3 regions of the Bifidobacterium sp. UTCIF-39 genome follow, and region 2 is predicted to be linked to each of the others. Evidence: riboswitches for the same ligand, from Rfam matches in the RefSeq annotation. Region 2 holds a riboswitch; each other region holds the start of a gene.
What was found. A riboswitch is a leader RNA that binds a small molecule or an ion and turns the genes downstream of it on or off. The one in region 2 is predicted to bind thiamine pyrophosphate.
Positions count from the first base shown of each region.

Region 1 (3,278 bases), on a different contig from region 2:
GAAAGGGTTCCATGTCATACGAGCAGGTTACGGTGACGCCTAGACTCATAGGGTTTATACAGCCACATGACACCAATCGCCAAGGAGGATGATTATATGGCACAGGTCGGTTTCGACGAGCTGCGCTCCCGCGTGGATCAGGACTGGCAGCGGGTCGTTGACGTGCTATCCCGGAAGATCGCACTGGGATCCGTGTCGGCGCTGGGCATCACCGCCGATCATATGAAGCGTTCCGCCGAATTCGTGGCCGAGGTGCTGCGTGAGGAGGGCGTGGACGCTCGCGTGGTCCAGTCGCGCAACCCGGATGGCACGCCCGGTGCGTGGGAGGTCGTCGGTTCGCGCATCGTGGATCCCCAGGCGCCCACTGTACTGCTGTATGCCCATCATGACGTGCAGCCGGTTCCCGATCCCAAGGAGTGGGACACCGATCCGTTCGTCGCCACCGCCAAGGACGACGGTCGTCTGTACGGCCGTGGCGCGGCCGACGATGGCGGCGGCATCGCCATCCACTCCGGCGCGCTGCACGCCCTTGGAGACGATCTGGGTGTGAACGTGAAGGTGTTCATCGAAGGCGAGGAGGAGATGGGGTCGCCCAGCTTCATCCCGTTCATCGAAGAGCATGCCGCCGAGTTCGAATCCGACGTGATCATCGTGGCCGATTCCGGCAACTGGTCCGCCGAGATCCCCAGTCTGACCACCTCCCTGCGCGGCAACACCTGCGTGGACGTGACCGTGCGCGTGCTCGGCCACCCCGTGCATTCCGGCCAGTTCGGCGGTCCGATCCTCGACGCGAACACGCTCGCATCCATGCTCATCGCGTCCATGTATGACAAGGACGGCAACCTCGTGGTGCCCGGCCTGCTCGCCGAGGAGCCGATCGGCGGACTCCAGCGCGATCTTGACGAGGAGTCCCTGCGCGCCGACGCCGCTGTGGTGCCCGGCTATCGTCTCGCCGGCACTGATTCGATCGCCTCCCGTCTGTGGACCAAGCCCAGCGTGACCGTGATCGGCTTCGATGCGCATCCCGTGGACGGCTCGTTCAACGTGATCGCCGACTCCGCTCGCTTCCGCCTGTCCATGCGCACCTCGCCCAACCAGGAGCCCGAGGAGGCGCAGCGCGCGCTCGCCGAGTTCCTGAAGGCAAACGCCCCGTTTGGCGCCGAAGTGACCGTCGAGTCGCTGGAGAACGGCAAGGGCTGGGCCATGGACCCCAACTGCACCGCCGTCAAGGACGCCGAGGAGGCGCTGGCCGAGGCGTTCGGCGTGGAGCCCGCGAACAAGGGCGAAGGCGGATCCATCCCGTTCATCCCCGAACTGCAGCGTATCTTCCCCCAGGCGCAGGTGCTGGTCACCGGCCCCGAGGACCCGAAGGCCAACGCGCACAGCCCCAACGAGTCCATCGACCTGCCGAGTCTGAAGAAGAACATCCTCGCCGAGGCGCTGATTCTCGGCAAGCTCGCCCGGTAACCCAAAATTACGTGCGGTCGTTCCGCCAATCATGGTGAACTACGTAGATCTACGGAACCGTTCATCGACGATTCCCATGATTTCGCGGAATTGACCATTGCACTTTGTAAGGCCCCCGTGTAGTATCAGCTTCGGACACGGGGGCTTTCGCATATCCCACAGAATGCGAAGGCTGAGAGGAAGCACTGCTTCGACCGTATGAACGTATACCGGGTAATGCCGGCGCACGGATGTCTCTCGTTTTCCCGTGCCTTGTGGCGGAACGCAACCGGCGTTCCCCATGGAGAGGAAAGGCACAACTCACATGTCTGAAACCATCGCCAAGACGAATCTGCGCTGGCGCGTAGTCGATATAGTCGTCGCATCCATCATCGCGGTCGCATCCGGTGTGATCTTCGCCGGCTGGGATCTGATCTACAAGATCCCGACCACCGCCCTTGACGCCGTGCTCCCTGGCTTCAACGGTCTGGTCTGCGCCTTCTGGCTGTTCGCCGGTCCGCTGGCCGCCATCATCGTGCGCAAGCCCGGCGCGGCCATCTACGCCGAACTGATCGCGGCCTGCATCGAATACATCATCGGCGCCGGCGGCGTATTCGGCATCAGCGGCTCGATCATCATCGGTCTGGTCCAAGGCGTGTTCGCCGAGATCATCTTCATCGTGGTGCGCTACCGCGTGTGGAACCCGCTGACCGCCACCCTTTCCGGTCTGCTGTCCGGTTTCGGCAACTACCTGTTCGAGTTCTCCCCGTTCGGCAGCCGCGTGGGCATCGGCTTCTTTAGCACCTACGGTCTGTCCTATCTGGTGACCACGCTGATCTCCGGTGCCGTGATCGCCGGCCTGCTCATGTGGTTCGTGCAGCGTGCCATCGCCGCCACCGGCGTGCTCGACCGTTTCGAGTCCGGCAGGGCCAAGGCGCTGGTCTGATCGGTGAACGATTCCGTATTCCAGAAGGCGGCCCCGGTCGGCGTTGAGGCGCGCGACTGGGGCTGGCGTCATTCCACCCGCAAGGACTTCGCGCTGCGTCATGTGAATCTGACGATCCGTCCCGGCGAGCGCGTGCTGCTGCTGGGCGCGTCGGGTGCCGGCAAGAGCACGTTCATGGCCGCCATGGCCGGCGTGCTGGGCAGTGACGACGAGGGTGTGCGCGAGGGTACGCTCAGCGTCGGGGGAGTGGACGCCAACGACGCGCGCGGTATGGCCGGATTGGTGTTGCAGGATCCGGATGCGCAGATCATCCTTGAACGTGCGGGCGACGATGTGGCCTTCGCCTGTGAGAATCTTGGCGTCCCCAAGGACGAGACGTGGAAGCGGGTCCGGGCGTCGCTCGACATCGTGGGACTTGAATCGCTTGAGCTCACGCATTCCACGCGGCACCTGTCCGGTGGTCAGCGTCAGCGTCTGGCATTGGCCGGCGTACTGGCCATGCGTCCCGGTTTGCTGTTGCTCGATGAGCCCACCGCGAATCTCGATCCACCGGGCGTGCGTGAGGTTCATGATGCGGTGAGGCATGTCGTGGAGTCCACTGGTCAGACCATGGTCGTGGTCGAACATCATATCGACGTCTGGCTTGATCTGGTCGACCGCGTGATCGTGCTCGGTGCCGCGGGCGACAGCCATGAAGGCGGTGTGCTGGCCGACGGTACGCCCGATGAGGTGTTCTCCACCATGGGTGATGTTCTCGCCGATGGCGGCTCATGGGTGCCGGGGCGTGCGATTCCGAGTTTCCCGCCCACGGATGACGATGATGACACCGCCGACACCGCCACCACTGACGATGTTGAGAACGAGCGCATCGTGCTGTCCACCCGGG
Region 1 covers NZ_JEOG01000021.1:40,757-44,034, reverse strand. The annotation lists gene EP30_RS08760 (DUF3043 domain-containing protein) at 1-18, opposite strand, end outside; gene EP30_RS08755 (dipeptidase) at 97-1,467, shown strand; TPP riboswitch at 1,595-1,716, shown strand; gene EP30_RS08750 (ECF transporter S component) at 1,772-2,392, shown strand; gene EP30_RS08745 (ABC transporter ATP-binding protein) at 2,396-3,278, shown strand, end outside.
Region 1: it holds a riboswitch for thiamine pyrophosphate, as region 2 does, so the genes downstream of both, EP30_RS08750 (ECF transporter S component) here and thiM (hydroxyethylthiazole kinase) in region 2, are expected to answer to the same signal.

Region 2 (3,278 bases):
TCGCAGCGAAATCAGACGGAATCAGGTCATGCCCGTGACCGTAACGACATCAGCCGGGCATGACGGCGTGAGCGATCAGTACAGACCGCCGGCCTCCTGAATACGAACGCTGTCCGGCCATGCCTCGCCGCCCATGGCGACGGGCTTGAGCGGCACATGCGTGCGGTGCTCGCCGATGCGGGCGGCCACGTAGTCGGCCACCTTGTCAAGAGCCACGCGCTCCTGGTTCATGGTGTCGCGGTCACGAATCGTCACGGCCTGATCGTCGAGGGTGTCGAAGTCGACCGTCACGCACAGCGGGGTGCCGATCTCGTCCTCGCGACGGTAACGACGGCCGATGGCGCCGGACTCGTCGTAGTCGATCATCCATTCGTTCTGGCGCAGATCGTTCGCCAGGTTCTGGGCCACGTTCTGCAGTTCGGGCTTCTTGCTGAGCGGCAGCACGGCGGCCTTGACCGGAGCCAGACGCGGGTCGAGGCGCAGCACGGTGCGCTTGTCCACGCCGCCCTTGGTGTTCGGAGCCTCGTCCACATCGTAGGCGTCCACAAGGAAGCACATCAGGGAGCGGGTCAAGCCGGCCGCAGGCTCGATCACGTACGGCACGTAGCGCTCGCCGGTGGCCTGGTTGAAGTAGCTGAGGTCCTCGCCGGAGTGCTTGGCGTGGGCGGAAAGATCGAAGTCGGTGCGGTTGGCCACGCCCTCGAGCTCGCCCCAGTCGGATCCCTGGAAGCCGAACTTGTATTCGATGTCCACGGTGCGCTTGGAGTAGTGGGCGAGCTTCTCCTTCGGATGCTCGTAGTGACGCAGGTTCTCCGGCTTGACGCCGAGGTCGAGGTACCACTGGGTACGGGCGTCGATCCAGTACTGGTGCCAATCCTCATCGGTGCCGGGCTCCACGAAGAACTCCATCTCCATCTGCTCGAACTCACGGGTGCGGAAGATGAAGTTGCCGGGAGTGATCTCGTTGCGGAAGGACTTGCCCATATTGGCGATGCCGAACGGCGGCTTGGAACGCGAGGAGGTCATCACGTTCTTGAAGTCCACGAAGATGCCCTGCGCGGTCTCCGGACGCAGGTAGTGCAGGCTGTTCTCGTCCTCCACCGGGCCGAGATGGGTGCGCAGCATCATGTTGAAGTCGCGCGGTTCGGTCCACTTGCCACGGGTGCCGCAGTCGGGGCACACGATGTCGGCCATGCCGTTCTCCGGCAGCTGGTCATGGTGCTTCTCGGCGTAGGATTCCTGCAGCTTGTCGGCGCGGTTGCGCTTGTGGCAGTTCAGGCATTCGACCAGCGGGTCGTTGAACACGGCGACGTGACCGGAAGCGACCCACACCGGGGTGGGCAGGATGATGGACGTATCAACGCCCACGACGTCGGGACGGGTGACAACCATCGAACGCCACCACTCGCGCTTGATATTGTCCTTGAGCGCCACGCCGAGCGGGCCGTAATCCCATGCGGAACGGGTGCCGCCATAGATCTCACCGGCGGGGAATACGAAACCGCGACGCTTCGCGAGGGATACGACTTCATCAAGTTTGGACTGAGCCACAATGCACCTTCTGGTTTGAACGGTTTGGGGTCTTGTTTTGCGCCCCTGAGTCTATCCGTACACGCTGACAGTCAACGCCAACGACGGAACGACCGGAACACACCATCGAATCGCCGTGCACATGACGACAGCGCAACGACGATGCGACGCAAGTACAAGACGCACAATACGCGCATAGCACTTGAAGTCGCCGAAGTTGTCCGAACGGCGGCATAGCGTCAATGGCACAATGCAGGGGAACCCGTACGACGTACGGCACGATGGTTCGGCCAAGACTCGACCATGATTTCGAGGCGCAACACCATCGGATCGACGCGTAACGGGTTGAGAAAGGCGCCGGCCTGACCCTTGGAACCTGTTGGTCAACACCATCGTAGGGAGGCATTCTTCATATGAGTTCCGATTCCGAAAACCTCGAATCCGGCAACCTCACCGTCGGTGATCCGCTGCGCGCCGAGATCGCGCAGGCCGTGGACGCCGTACGCGAGACCACGCCACTCGCCCAGTCGCTGACGAACTTCGTCACCATCAATTTCGTCGCCAACGCCCAGCTTGCCGTAGGGGGCACGGCGGCCATGCACTACAGCGGCGAAGAAGCCGAGGCTCTGGATTCCGCCGGAGCCTCCAAGGCCACCTACATCAATATGGGCACATTGCTCGCGGAATTCCGCAACGAGTATCCTGCCGCCGCGCGCGATGCCGTGGACCGCGGTCTGCCGTGGGTGCTTGATCCCGTGGGAGCAGGAGCGGGCGAGCTGCGCGGCGAGATTCTTCGCGCCTTTCGGAAGACCCCGCCCACGATCATCCGCTGCAACGCGTCCGAGGCGATTGCGCTGGCCGGGATCTGGGGGCTGGAGGGAGCCGATTCCAAATCACGCGCCGGCGTGGAGGCTCATGATGAAATCGATGCGGCAATCCCCGCGGCCCATGCCCTCGCTCGGTTCACCAAGGGTGTGGTGTCGGTATCGGGGGCCATGGATCTGGTCACCGACGGCGAGCGCGACTTCCGTCTGCCCGGCGGCAGCGTGTGGATGACGAAGATCACGGGCGCGGGCTGTTCCCTGGGCGGCGTCACGGCGACGTACGCCTGTGTGGCCCGCCCGCTGGTCGCCGCGCTGACTGCGGCATTGCATTACAACCGTGCGGCGGATGCCGCCGAACGTGTGGCCGAGGGTCCTGGCTCGTTCCAAGTGGCGTTCCTCGATGCGCTGTGGAACACCACGTCCGATGAGATCGCCCAGTCGCCGATCTACGCCTGATTCCCTGATTCCCTGATTCATTGTCGATTCATTGTTCATACTGCAAGGAGCGAATCATGACCAACCGTTTCCCGTACGCGTCGATGCGCGACATTCTCGATGTATCCGCCTATCTGGTGCTCGGCCCGGATGATACGCACGGCCGCCCGGTCACCGATGTGGTGGCACAGGCCCTGCGTGGCGGCGTAACCATCGTGCAGCTGCGCGCCAAGCATTCCGATGCCGGCGAGATCATCGCCATGGCCAAGGATATCGCGCAGGTGATCGCGGATGCCGGAAAAAGCGATACCGTGCCGCTGCTGATCGACGATCGTCTGGACGTGGTGCTCGCCGCCCGCGATATGGGCATCAAGGTGGACGGCGTGCACGTGGGCCAGACCGATGTTCCCGCCACCGCATGCCGCAGGCTGCTCGGCCCGGACGCGATCGTGGGTCTGTCGGCCAACACCACCGAATTGTTCGACATCA
Region 2 covers NZ_JEOG01000018.1:46,917-50,194, reverse strand. The annotation lists gene EP30_RS08085 (glycine--tRNA ligase) at 76-1,551, opposite strand; TPP riboswitch at 1,775-1,949, shown strand; gene thiM (hydroxyethylthiazole kinase) at 1,944-2,810, shown strand; gene thiE (thiamine phosphate synthase) at 2,867-3,278, shown strand, end outside.

Region 3 (3,278 bases), on a different contig from region 2:
CGCCGTGCACGAACGGTTTCCCGGCGAGCACGCAGGCGTCATTGATCAGAAACTTGGCAGCGAAGTTATCGGTGGCGTCCACCACCACGTCGTAGTCGGCGATCAGTTCGGCGGCGTTGCCGGCGTCGAACATGGTCCGATGCACGTTCACCGTCACGTCCGGGTTCAGTCTGACGATGCTTTCCTTCGCGGATTCCGCCTTGGACATGCCGACCCTGTCGGAGTCGTGGATGATCTGACGCTGCAGATTGCTGACGTCCACCACGTCGTCATCCACGATGCCGAGTGTGCCCACGCCGGCCGCCGCCAGATACAGGACGACAGGGGATCCCAGACCGCCGGCTCCGACGATCAGCACCTTCGCCGCGAGCAGACGCTTCTGTCCACGCACGCCCACGCCCTTGAGGATCAGATGCCGCGCGTACCGGTCGATCTGATCGTCGGAAAGCGTGATGCGCGGTTTCGCCGTGGTCGTCTGCGTCTGCTGCGGTTCCATGAAGTCGTTCTCCTTGCGCCCGTGTGCTCAATCGTTCAACATCTTGAATTCACGGCTGGACGGAGTCCTCGGCCGACGGCACGGAAACACAGCGGCCATCCCGCGTCGTTCAGGCCTTGGCGGCGAGCTGGACCGCGGTTCCCGATGCGGTGACCATGAGCATGTCGCCCTGGCCAAGCACCTCGTAATCGATGTCCACGCCCACCACGGCATGGGCGCCGAGCGCGGAGGCGCGCTGCTGCATTTCGGCGAGCGCCTCCTCGCGCGCGTTGACCAGCTCGTTCTCATAACCCTGGCTGCGGCCGCCGAACACGTTGCGCAGGCCAGCTCCGAGATCCTTGAGGATGTTCACACCGGAAATGACCTCGCCGAACACAATGCCGTAATAGCCGGTGATGGTGTAGCCCTCGACGGTGGGGGTAGTGGTGACGATCATGATATTCCCTTCGATCGGTGTTCCCTGATTCGGGAACCGTATTCCCACCTTACCGTGTTCGGCGCGCCGGCGTCTGCACGAGCAGGTAGGGTGATTGGTGTACGAACGGGAGCCGTTGGGCTGAGAGGAAGCTTCGCTTCGACCGTGGACTTGATGCGGGTCATGCCGCCGTAAGGAATCGTCATCGATTGCGCAACGCAGTGCATGATCATCACTCCGCATCATCCATGGTGGATTATGGAGTTGCTTTGCTATTCATTCCAACGATTCCGTATCCACGACGATAATCGAATATGGCATGACGGGTTCATGAACGGGCGCACCACGCAGGGTACGGCTTGGTTTCGTGCGCCCTTTTTTCATATTCGCCGAGTTTGGAGGAACTCATGCAGGTCAATGGAGAACAGGTCACGCTGGATACGCCGGTCAGCGTCGCCGACTATCTGGAGTCGCACGGTTACCGTGCCGAACGAGTGGCCGTGGAGCTCGACGGTGCCATCGTGCCGCGGGAGAAGCGTGACGATGTCATGCTCACTGATCAGTCGGTCATGGAGATCGTTCAGTTCGTTCAAGGCGGCTGAGTTCGCGCGCGTCGAACACCGGACATCACGTTCAGCATCATTTCATTCCGTTATCAATCTCCGTCATCAATCAAGGAGCCAATCATGATCCCCAATCCCGTCACTGAGGAATCCGTAGCCGCCACTCCCCTGCCGCCGCAGCCCGCGGTCACGAATCCGGTAGGCACTGCAGCCCCTATGCCCGAAGTGGTCGACAAGCCGCTGAATCTTGGCGGCCATGAGTTCGAGTCCCGCTTCATTCTGGGATCCGGCCGGTATGATCTCAATCTGATCAAGGCCACGGTGGAGCATGCCGGCACGCAGATCGTCACGATGGCGCTTCGTCGTGCACAGACCACGGAAAACAGCGTGCTCGATTACATTCCCGAGGGCATCACCCTGCTGCCGAACACGTCGGGCGCCCGTAATGCGGAGGAGGCTGTGCGCATCGCCCGACTGGCCCGCGAGGTGTGCCACACGGATTTCGTGAAGGTGGAGATCGAGCATGAGACCAAGTATCTGCTGCCCGATAACGCCGAGACGATCCGTGCCACGGAGATGCTGGCAAAGGAGGGATTCGTGGTCATGCCGTACATGTTCCCGGATCCGATCGCAGCCCGTCAGCTGGAGGAAGCCGGTGCCGCCGCGGTGATGCCGCTGGGTTCGCTGATCGGTTCGAACATGGGTCTGCGTATGCGTGACTTCATTCGCATCATCATCGACAATGCGAACGTGCCGGTGATCATCGACGCGGGCATCGGACGTCCGAGCCAGGCCTGCGATGCGATGGAGATGGGTGCCGATGCCGTGATGGCCTATACCGCCGTGGCGAGCGCCGGCAACATTCCGCTCATGGCCCGCGCGTTCAAGGATGCGATCGCCGCCGGACGTGCCGCCTATCTGGCCGGTCTTGGCAAGGTGACCGAAGGACAGGCTGTGCCGTCCAGTCCCACCACGGGATATTTGCACTGATGCACTGATAGTCGTTCTGTGCGGCTGTATCACCGATCGTTGTCGCAACGATCGCGATCATCATGTTTGCGATCGTTGCGATTCAGCATCTCACGCAGCTGCTTGATCGTCTCGCCATAGTCAACGGATGTCATGCGGGGGAACGAGCGGATCATACGTTTCTGCTGCGCGTTGAGCGCATTGGTAAGCGTGTCGTACAGCCGGCTGATCCCCTGCACGCGCGTGACCAGTCCCGGCAGATCGGGAAGGTTGTCGGCAAGATCACGCATCCGGTCCGCGGCGGCTCCCTTGTACGACTGCAGTCGTCCCGCGGCGGCGTCACTGTATCGTTGCAACGCCTCGATCGGGTCGAGCGCATAATCGCCCAGTCGTTCGCGGATGATGTCGCGGCTGCGTTCCAATATCTGGGAGAATTCGGCCAGACGCCGGGCGAAGCCGCTGAGGCCGATCACGGTGATCAGGAAGTCCACGAGGATCGTCACCATCAGCACCGCGATGATCGTATGGAATAGCGGCAGCGGGATCATCGCGGTCCATTGTTCCACCCACGGCTGGGCCACATCCACGATCAGTACGCCGAATACGCCGAATATGATCGCGCCGATCAGGCAGATACGTCCGTTGATATTGAATCTGAAGTGCGAGTAATCCCACCATCGTGCATGGAACGCCTTCTCCATCACCCATGACGTCACGTATTCGAGTACCGATGCGCCCACCGCACCCAGCAGGAACATGGTCACCAACGACATCGGCGTGTCCTTGAGCGGGGTGAGTACCACGATGGCGACCACCGCGCCGGTCCCATAGATCG
Region 3 covers NZ_JEOG01000002.1:242,264-245,541, forward strand. The annotation lists gene EP30_RS01980 (HesA/MoeB/ThiF family protein) at 1-454, opposite strand, end outside; gene EP30_RS01985 (putative heavy metal-binding protein) at 606-935, opposite strand; TPP riboswitch at 1,028-1,127, shown strand; gene thiS (sulfur carrier protein ThiS) at 1,319-1,513, shown strand; gene EP30_RS01995 (thiazole synthase) at 1,598-2,464, shown strand; gene EP30_RS02000 (putative ABC transporter permease) at 2,494-3,278, opposite strand, start outside.
Region 3: it holds a riboswitch for thiamine pyrophosphate, as region 2 does, so the genes downstream of both, thiS (sulfur carrier protein ThiS) here and thiM (hydroxyethylthiazole kinase) in region 2, are expected to answer to the same signal.